Regions from separate parts of the Pantoea sp. CFCC18177 genome, predicted to be linked through region 1. Evidence: riboswitches for the same ligand, from Rfam matches in the RefSeq annotation. Region 1 holds a riboswitch; the other holds the start of a gene.
The links. A riboswitch is a leader RNA that binds a small molecule or an ion and turns the genes downstream of it on or off. The one in region 1 is predicted to bind thiamine pyrophosphate.

Region 1 (4,862 bases):
CACACGCGCCAGCGCCTCATCCACGCTGCGTTTGTCCTCTACGCGTGGCATACGCAGCATGTTCATATATCCATAGCGGCCCATCATCACCACATCTTCCACCAGCACCGGGAAACTCCAGTCCACCTCTTCGGCTTGAGGCACATAGGAGACGATGTTGCGCTTCAACGCGGTTTTAGCGGGCATCTCCGCCAGCGTCACATGGCCCGTTGAAAGCGGCACAAAACCCATAATGGCTTTGAACAGCGTGGATTTTCCGGAGCCATTGACGCCAACCAGCGCTGCGATGCTCCCCGCGGGCACGGAGAATGACGCCTGGCGTAACGCCGTGTGGCCGTTGCGGTAGGTGACGCTGACATCTTGCACGTTAAGGGTCATTTTTGGCTCCCGGCAGCAATGCCTTTCGCGACGGTGTCCGTGGTGACGCGCAGTAAATCGATGTAGGTAGGCACCGGGCCGTCGTTGTTGCTAAGGGAATCGACGTACAGCACGCCGCCGTAGTGAATCCCCGCTTCACGTGCCACTTGCTGGGCGGGTTTGGCGGAGATGGTGCTTTCGCTAAAGATGGTGGGGATCGCGTTAGCTTTCACTGCATCGATCACCTTGCGCACCTGCTGCGGTGTGCCTTGCTGATCGGCATTGATCGGCCATAGGTAGAGTTCTTTTAGCCCCAAATCGCGCGCCAGGTAGGAAAACGCCCCTTCACTGGTGACTAACCAGCGCTGGTTTTCTGGCAGCTGATCGATCGCTGCGCGCATCGGAGCCAATGTTTGTTGGATTTGCGCTTTATAGCGTTCAGCATTGGCCTGATAAACAGTGGCATTAGCGGGATCGTATTTTTGTAAGGCATCGCGGATGTTATCGACGTAGATCAGTGCATTATCTGGTGACATCCACGCATGCGGATTGGGTTTACCATTGTAAGGTCCCTCGGTGATGCCAAGCGGTTCAATGCCCGCCGTGACGGTCACTTCCGGCACACCTTTCAGGCGTTGATAGAAGCGGTTGAACCAAAGTTCGAGGTTAAACCCGTTGACCAGAATGAGGTTCGCGCCCTGCGCACGACGAATATCGCCCGGCGTGGGTTGATACTCATGGATTTCTGCCCCCGGCTTAGTGATGGACGTGACTTCAGCCGCATCTCCCGCCACGTTGCGGGCCATATCAGCAATCACCGTGAAGGTGGTGACCACTTTGAGTTTTTCTGCAGCAAAAGCGGGGGCACTCAGTGCGAGCACGAGCATGGCAACCGATACGACCTTAGTCTTGAACATCGTCATCCCTCAATAAAATATAGCCTGTGCTATACAGTATAGTGAATGCTATGAATGTGAAGCGTTTTTGTTCACATTTTTCTGTTCACGACAAAAATTTACGCAAGTTGAAATAATGCAGGTAACGGCTTATGCGTTTTTCGGGAAAACTTTTGAATAAAAATGATAAAGGGGAGGGTATTAAATTTAAAAAAGAACACTTCATCCTAATAATGAAGTGTTCTTTTAAGATTATTAATCGATCGACAAATTATGAATCGCCAGCGCAGCGCGCGCGGCTTCTTTGCCTTTCTTAATAAAGTGCTCGGTGTAGAAGTTTTCCAGCACGTCTACTGGCTGGAAATTATGTGGCGTCAGTGACACAGAGAAGACCGGGACGTTGGTGCTCAATTGCACGTTCATCAGGCCATCTACCACTGCTGCCGCAACGAAATCGTGGCGATAAATGCCGCCATCAACCACCAGTGCAGCGGCGACGATCGCATCATATTTGCCGGTTTCAGCCAGGCGTTTTGCCAGCAACGGCATTTCAAATGCGCCTGGCACTTCCAGTACTTTTAATTCAGCATCAACGTTCTGTGCTTTTAATTCCTGCTCAAAACCCACCAGCGCATTGTGCACAATCTCTTTATGCCAACCGGCTTTAATAAAGGCAACTCTAATATTTTTCATAATAAACCCAACATCACCTGTAATTTCTTTGCGCATGAAAGTAGCAATAATGCGTTTGTATACCATATGTTACGTTTGTAATCCACATTGCGCGCGTAGCGATAAATGCGTTTCTGGTCTGACGCAATCCGCGCTTGACGCCGACCGGCACCTGCAATACAAATAGACGCGTCGGGGGAGTCTCGCCAAAGAGACTGAGAGGCTAAAAGCGCACTGCGCGGCTTAGCGACCCTTTGAACCTGACCCAGTTGATACTGGCGTAGGAAGACTGACAGCGCACAGGTTGCGTTGTCTGGCGCAGAGGATTGCTCGCGCCCTTTCCCTCCTCCTGTATCTGCGGGTCTCAGCGAAAACTGAGAGGCCGATGTGAACTCCCTTTGTATCCCGGATCGACGGCTGTGAGCCGCTGGACAGTCTTAGGCTGCGGCGTGGCGGGCCTGTGCGTGGCGACCTTGCTGGCTGAGCGTGGTGAAGACGTCGAGGTGATCGGCGATGAAACGCGCCAACCCGCCTCGTGGTTTGCTGGCGGCATGCTGGCTCCCTGGTGTGAATCTGAAAGTGCGCCGCAGGAGGTGATCACCCTTGGGCAACATTCCGCTGGCTGGTGGCAGCAGCGCGTCAACAGCGTTGTAGAGCAGGGTACGCTGGTGGTGGCACCGCCGCGCGACAGCCAGGAACTCAACCGCTTTGCGCGCATGACGGAACAACATCAGTGGGTCGTTCCCGCTGAGATTGAACCGATGCTGGAAGGGCGTTTCGCCCGTGGGCTGTACTTTACACGCGAGGCGCATCTCGATCCCCGTCTCGCCCTCACCGAAATGCGCGAAAAGCTGTTGCAGCGCGGGGTGCGTTTTGATGCGCAGCAGCCTCATGGGCAGGTGATTGATTGCCGTGGGATTCATGCGAAGAGTGAGCTAAGCCACCTGCGCGCCGTGCGGGGTGAGATGGTTATCCTGCACAGTGATGAGGTGCAATTCTCGCGCCCGATTCGTCTGCTGCATCCGCGTTTTCCCTGCTATCTGGTGCCGCGTCGAGACGGCCATTTCATGCTGGGCGCGACCATGGTGGAAAGCGACGATGCCAGTGCTATCAGCGCTCGCGCCATGATGGAGCTGCTCAGCGCTGCCTATGCCATCCATCCTGCATTAGCTGAAGCACGCGTGGTGGAAAGTGCCAGTGGGCTGCGTCCTGCTTATCCGGCCAACCTGCCAGAAATCCGTTATCACAATCACACTTACTATCTTAATGGCCTGTATCGCCATGGTTTTCTGCTGGCACCGATGCTGGCAGAACAGCTGATGCAGCGCATTTTTGGGGAGCAGCACCATGAACATTCTGCTTAATGGCCGAGCGATTAGCACCGAGGCCAGCACGCTTAGCGAATTGCTGATCGAACAGCAAATTGACGCCGCCTGTGTCGCCAGTGCCTTCAACGGCATGTTCGTGCCGAAGAGCCAGTACAGTAGCCAAACGCTGGAAGAGGGCTGTCAGTTAGAGGTGTTGTCACCGATGCAGGGAGGTTGAAGCATGTTTTACGATTTCGCACCGCAGTCACGTTTTCTGTTAGGGACGGCTGGCTATCCCTCTCCCGCTATTTTGCAGCAGGCGATTGCGGCTTCAGGCACTGAAATCATCACCGTGAGTTTGCGGCGTGAAGGCGCGGCTGGGGCGGCATTTCGCGAGCTGCTCACCGATCTGGATGTGCGGGTGCTGCCAAACACGGCGGGCTGTCACACGGTGAAAGAGGCGGTAACCACCGCGCAGATGGCGCGTGAGTTATTTAATACGCCATGGATCAAGCTGGAAGTGATCGGTCATGCGGATACGCTGCAGCCCGATCCGTTCGCGCTGGTGGAAGCCGCGCGCATTCTTTGTGCAGACGGCTTTAAGGTGTTCCCGTATACCACGGAAGATTTGATTGTCGGCGAAAAATTACTGGAAGCGGGCTGTGAGCTGTTGATGCCGTGGGGCGCCCCCATTGGTTCCGGGCAGGGGCTGCGCAATATTGACGGCCTGCGTGCCATGCGCGCGTGGTTCAGCGATATCCCACTGATTATTGATGCGGGTATTGGTGCCCCTTCACAAGCGGCGCAGGCGATGGAAATGGGCTTCGATGGCATTCTGCTCAACACCGCTGTGGCGAAAGCGGGCGATCCGGTGGGCATGGCGAACGGCTTCCGTCTGGCGATTGAAGCGGGGCAGGCAGCGCGTAGTGCTGGTTTGATGGAGAAGCGCGATATGGCAGCGGCCTCTACGCCGATCTTCGGCCTGGCGAATCTGAGCTGAGGAGCCACCATGGAACGCTATCAACGGCAGATGATGCTGCCAGAAATCGGCATCGCAGGGCAGCAGAAACTGGCGGCGGCGCGCGTGCTGGTGGTGGGCGCGGGCGGATTAGCGGCCACGCTGCTGCCGCAGCTGGTGGGAGCGGGGATCGGATATCTTCGCCTGTGCGATGACGATGAAGTGGCGCTACACAATTTGCATCGTCAGACGCTGTTTACCCAGCAGGATATTGGATTCAGCAAAGCGGAGCGTGCGCAGCAGGCGTTGCAGCAGCGTAATCCCGAGGTGCAAATCGATGCATTTCGGTATGCGATCACCGCCAGCCATCTGCCGCAAACCCTCACGGATATCGATTTGGTGATCGATGCAGCGGACAACTTCGCGGTGACCTATCCGCTCTCGGATGCCTGTCTACAGAGCAACATCCCATTGATCAGCGCCTCGGTGCTCGGTCGTCAGGGTTATGTCGGCGGTTTCTGCGGCAGTGCGCCGAGTTATCGTGCGCTGTTTCCGCAACTTCCTGCCTCGGCGGCCAACTGCAATACCGCAGGGGTAATGGGACCGGCCGTGGCCACGTTGGGTGCGATGCAGGCGCAAATGGCACTGAGCGTATTACTGGATTTACATCCT
Region 2 (4,862 bases), on a different contig from region 1:
GTGCCATGACGGTGGTCTGCTCAGATAAAACCGGCACCCTGACCATGAATGAGATGACGGTCAAAGCGGTGATCACCGCCGATCATATCTACCGGGTTGAGGGTGACAGCTATGAACCGGTAGGGGCGATTCACAAATCAGATGATGCAGTCCCTGTTACGGTCACTGAAGACTCATTGCTGGGGCGCTATCTGCGCACCATCGATCTGTGCAATGACAGCCAACTGATTAAGGATGACAGCGGGTTCTGGAAAATCACCGGCGGCCCGACGGAAGGCGCGTTAAAAGTGTTGGCGGCCAAGGGGCAGTTGCCGGTGGTGACCACTGAACTGCGCAGTAAAATTCCGTTTGATTCGCAATACAAATACATGTCGACGCTGTATCGCATCGGTGATGAGGAGCGGATACTGATTACCGGCGCACCGGATGTTTTATTCAGGCTGTGTCAGCAGCAGCAAACGGAAGCGGGCCTGCAGCCGCTGGATCTTCCGTGGTGGGAGGCCAAAATCGAGGAATATGCGCGGGAAGGTCTGCGCATGGTGGCGGCAGCCTGGAAACCTTCCTCACCGGGGCAAACAGAGTTAGATCACGCTGACCTGCAGCAGGGGGTGATCTTGCTGGGCATCGCCGGGATGATGGACCCACCGCGCCCTGAAGCGATCACCGCGATTGGTGACTGCCTGCAAGCCGGTATCCGCGTGAAAATGATCACCGGTGACCACCCGCAAACGGCGATGAGTATTGGTCAGATGCTGGGTATCGGCAATGCCAACAGCGCCATTACCGGGCGTGAGTTAGAAGTGATGGACGATCACCAATTGAGCGAAGCGGCGCAGACCTACGATATTTTTGCCCGCACCAGCCCCGAGGATAAGTTCCGTCTGGTGCAGGCGCTGCAGAGTAGAAAAGAGGTGGTCGGGATGACCGGGGACGGCGTGAATGATGCGCCAGCGCTGAAACAAGCCGATGTTGGCGTGGCAATGGGGATTAAAGGCACCGAAGTCACTAAAGAAGCTGCCGATATGGTGTTAACCGATGATAACTTTGCCACCATTGCCAGCGCGGTGCGAGAAGGGCGTCGGGTGTACGATAACCTGAAAAAAACCATCCTGTTTATCATGCCCACTAACCTTGCACAGGGCTTGCTGATCATTATCGCGCTGTTGGCGGGGAACCTGATTCCTCTCACGCCGGTACTGATTCTGTGGATGAACATGGCGACGTCCGCCACGCTCTCCTTTGGCCTGGCTTTTGAGGCGGGAGAGAAGAACATCATGCGCCGCCCACCACGCGATCCTAAGCTGCACGTGATGGACGGTTTTGCGGTCTGGCGCGTGATTTTTGTCGGTTCGATGATCGCCGTCAGCGCCTTTGTGCTGGAAGCCTGGTTACAGCCGCGTGGCTATTCCCCTGAGTTTATCCGTACCGTGTTACTGCAAACGCTGGTGACCGCACAGTGGTTCTATATGCTCAACTGCCGCGTCTCCGATGGCTTCTCGTTGACTAAAGGCTTACTGATGAACAAAGGGATCTGGATTGTCAGTGCGGTGCTGTTAGTGCTGCAACTCCTGATCATCTACGCGCCCTTTATGCAGATGCTGTTTGGCACCACCGGACTTCCATTCCGCTATTGGGTGATCACCTTCATCATTGGATTTGTGATGTTCCTGATTGTTGAAATCGAGAAGCCGTTAACCCGCAAATTCAGAACCGCGTAAACATCAACAGCACCCGCACACGTGGGTGCTGTCCTTTTTCTGCTGGCTTGACACCTGAGCGAGCAACATCCTAGACTGCCGCTTGTTCCAAGGGGTGCCCGAGTAGCGGGCTGAGATTCTACCCGCTGGCGATTTGTCGCTGGCAACGTAGTGACCCTCCGAACCTGATCCGGCTAATACCGGCGTAGGGATGCGGGACACAGGGCACTTCCACGCCCTGATTCCATCTTTGTGCTTTGTAGCGGACAGAACATCCTCACCAGGCTTTGCCTGATAGAGACCTCGCACAATCACAGTAGGTGGAATCCATGACCGAAGCTGCACTTATCGATGCGCTACTGACCTTTCTGTCTCGTCAGGACACCAGCGATGACGATTTCAACCGTCTGGCACTCGCTATCTTTGCTTATCAGTTTGAGCACAATCCACCTTACCGCCGCTTTGCCATTAAGCGTGGACGTACACCATTCACGGTAAAACACTGGCGCGCCATCCCCGCTATCCCAATCACGGCTTTTAAAGATCTCACGCTGAGTTGCCATGCCACGGATGACGTGGAGGCGATATTTATGACCAGTGGCACCACTGGCACGGTGAAAGGGCGCAGTTATCATCCCACGCTGGATGTATGGAAATGCTCCATGACGCTCAATTTCCGCCAGCGATTTATGGCAGGCCGGGAACGTATCCGCATGGGCGTCTTATTCCCCGATAGCAGCGCATTGCCGAACTCCTCACTGGCGCATTACCTGACGCTGGCAAAACACACCTTCGGCACACCCGACAGTGCAGTGATGTTGAATGACAGTGGCATTGACTGGGCGCGTTTGTTTGCCGCACTCGATCAGGCCGAGATCTGCGGTGAGCCTTATGCTCTGCTGGGGGCCAGCTACAGCTTTGTGCATCTGATGGATGAGTTGCAACGTCAGGGGCGCTGTTTTTCCTTGCCCGAGGGCAGCCGGATACTCGACACCGGCGGATTTAAAGGGCAGTCACGCGAGGTCGAAGCCGACGATTTTTACAACGCGCTGACCAAAGCGTTGGGCGTACCGCGTGAACAGTGCATCAACATGTATGGCATGACTGAACTCAGCAGCCAGTTTTATGACAACGGCAATGTTGAATGCCCGTCGGTAAAATCAGGCCCGCACTGGATCCGTACGCGGGTGGTCAATCCACTTACGGGTGAGGATGTGCCCGAGGGGGAAATCGGGGTGCTGGTGCATCACGATCTGGCCCATTTCAATTCGGTGTCGGCTCTTCTGACTGAAGATGCAGGCGTTGCCGTAGCAGGCGGTTTCCAGTTACTGGGGCGGGTGACGGGCGCGGATGCAAAAGGGTGTTCACTGGCGATGGCCGAATTTCTCGCAGCCACGCAAGGTGCCCTGTGAAAGAGAGCGCGGGTTACCTGCCGAGCGGCTTCACATCGTCCGAGGTGCAGTGGCATACGCTGAGCTTCACCCATCATGGTAAACAGCTGGATGTCGCCGTGCCGGATCTCAACGCGGCGCAAATCGAGAAGTTGAGCGGTCATATCCGCCGCCATGCGCGTGACTATCTGAGCACACTTAGTGTGACCAGGATTGTAGCCATCGTAGGTGAAGCGATTTCGCGTCTGCTGGACCGCAACCATCCACTGCGTAGCAAAGCGGAAGCGTTACTGCCCATCGTCACCGGTTTTGATGCCGAGATGATCCGCTCCGGGCTGACTGGCTATCTCAAAACCTTTCGCCAGCCTCAGTTGAAACGGTTCCTGGCAGAGGACTTTACCGATCCGCAAATACTGGATGATTTCCAGCCGCGCCCCAGCGGTGGCTTTGCGCGCGCGTTTGGACCTGAATTATTGCTGCATATCTGGGCAGGTAATGTGCCGGGGTTGCCGCTGTGGAGTTTGATTTGCGGTTTGCTGGTCAAAGCGGGCACGGTCGGCAAACTGCCCGGCGCAGAGCCGATGATGGCGGGATGGTTTGCCCAACTGCTGGCCGACATCGACCCGCAATTGGGTGAGTGCCTGGCGGTGGTGTGGTGGAAGGGCGGCGACAGCACGGCAGAAGCAGCGTGGTTCCAGCAGCCCGATGTGGTAATGGCTTACGGCGGCAATCCAACGCTTAGAGCGATTCAGCAGCAGCTTCCGGTCACCATCCGTTTTCTGCCGCACGGCCACAAAATCAGCATTGGCTTGGTGGCGCGGTCGGCGCTGGATGTGCGGCAGGGCACGGAACTGGCGCGCCGCGCCGCATTCGACATGATGCGCTATGACCAGGCCGGATGTTATTCACCGCAAATGCTCTTTGTGGAGCGCGGTGGACGCGTCTCACCGCAGGAGTTTGCTGCTTATCTCGCCCATGAGTTGCAGGTTCTGGCACGTAAATATCCACGTCGAATACTTTCGCAGGCTGAGGCCCATCACTTCGCCACTTGGCGCAGCACCGAAGAGATCCGCGCATTGCAGGGCGATCGCACCTTGTATGGCGAAGCAACCGATAGCTGGGCTGTGGTGTGTGTGGATGTAGGTGAAGCGCTCTCACCCACGGCGCTTGGGCGAACGTTGAAAGTGATTGCCGTGGATGACATTGAAGACGCGATTCCACTGATTGCCCGGCAAAAAATCTATTTGCAGACGGCTGCAGTGGCGGCTGAACCGGATGCACTGTTTCGCTTGTCTTCGCGACTGGGGAAAGTGGGCGTAACGCGTATCACCGCCTTTGGTGCAATGACGTCGCCCGCAGCAGGCTGGCACCACGATGGGCGCTTTAGCCTGCTGGATCTTGTCACCATGACCGAAATTGAACACGCAGCGGAACAGGCGGCAGAAAAATTCGCGCCTTACGCTGACTGAAGGTGTTTTTCTACAGGAGGTAATCTATGAAATTTGCTGATCGCACGGTTTTGGTCACGGGCGCCAGCCGAGGCATTGGTGCGGCAATCGCCAAAGCCTTTGCCGCTGAGGGCGCGCTGGTGGTGGTGAATTACCTACACAGTGAGGAGGCCGCAGCCGAAGTGGTAAAAAGCTGTGAAGCCTTGGGCGGTGCGGCTGTGGCGATCCGTGCGGATGTGACGTCACCTGAGCAGGTGGCGGCGATGATGGAGAAAATCGTCAATACCACGGGGCGTCTGGATGCGGTGATCAATAATGCGTTTGCT

Region 2: another riboswitch for thiamine pyrophosphate. It lies ahead of ACPUC8_RS06100 (LuxE/PaaK family acyltransferase); the one in region 1 lies ahead of ACPUC8_RS18940 (FAD-dependent oxidoreductase).

The regions. Positions count from the first base shown of each region.
Region 1 covers NZ_JBNBPL010000021.1:2,156-7,017, forward strand. Annotated here, with positions in the region: gene ACPUC8_RS18925 (manganese/iron ABC transporter ATP-binding protein) at 1-378, opposite strand, end outside; gene ACPUC8_RS18930 (metal ABC transporter substrate-binding protein) at 375-1,274, opposite strand; gene ACPUC8_RS18935 (6,7-dimethyl-8-ribityllumazine synthase) at 1,509-1,946, opposite strand; TPP riboswitch at 2,110-2,229, shown strand; gene ACPUC8_RS18940 (FAD-dependent oxidoreductase) at 2,345-3,289, shown strand; gene thiS (sulfur carrier protein ThiS) at 3,273-3,470, shown strand; gene ACPUC8_RS18950 (thiazole synthase) at 3,474-4,232, shown strand; gene ACPUC8_RS18955 (ThiF family adenylyltransferase) at 4,242-4,862, shown strand, end outside.
Region 2 covers NZ_JBNBPL010000004.1:118,470-123,331, reverse strand. Annotated here, with positions in the region: gene ACPUC8_RS06105 (cation-transporting P-type ATPase) at 1-1,718, shown strand, start outside; TPP riboswitch at 1,799-1,926, shown strand; gene ACPUC8_RS06100 (LuxE/PaaK family acyltransferase) at 2,027-3,109, shown strand; gene ACPUC8_RS06095 (acyl-CoA reductase) at 3,106-4,557, shown strand; gene ACPUC8_RS06090 (3-oxoacyl-ACP reductase) at 4,584-4,862, shown strand, end outside.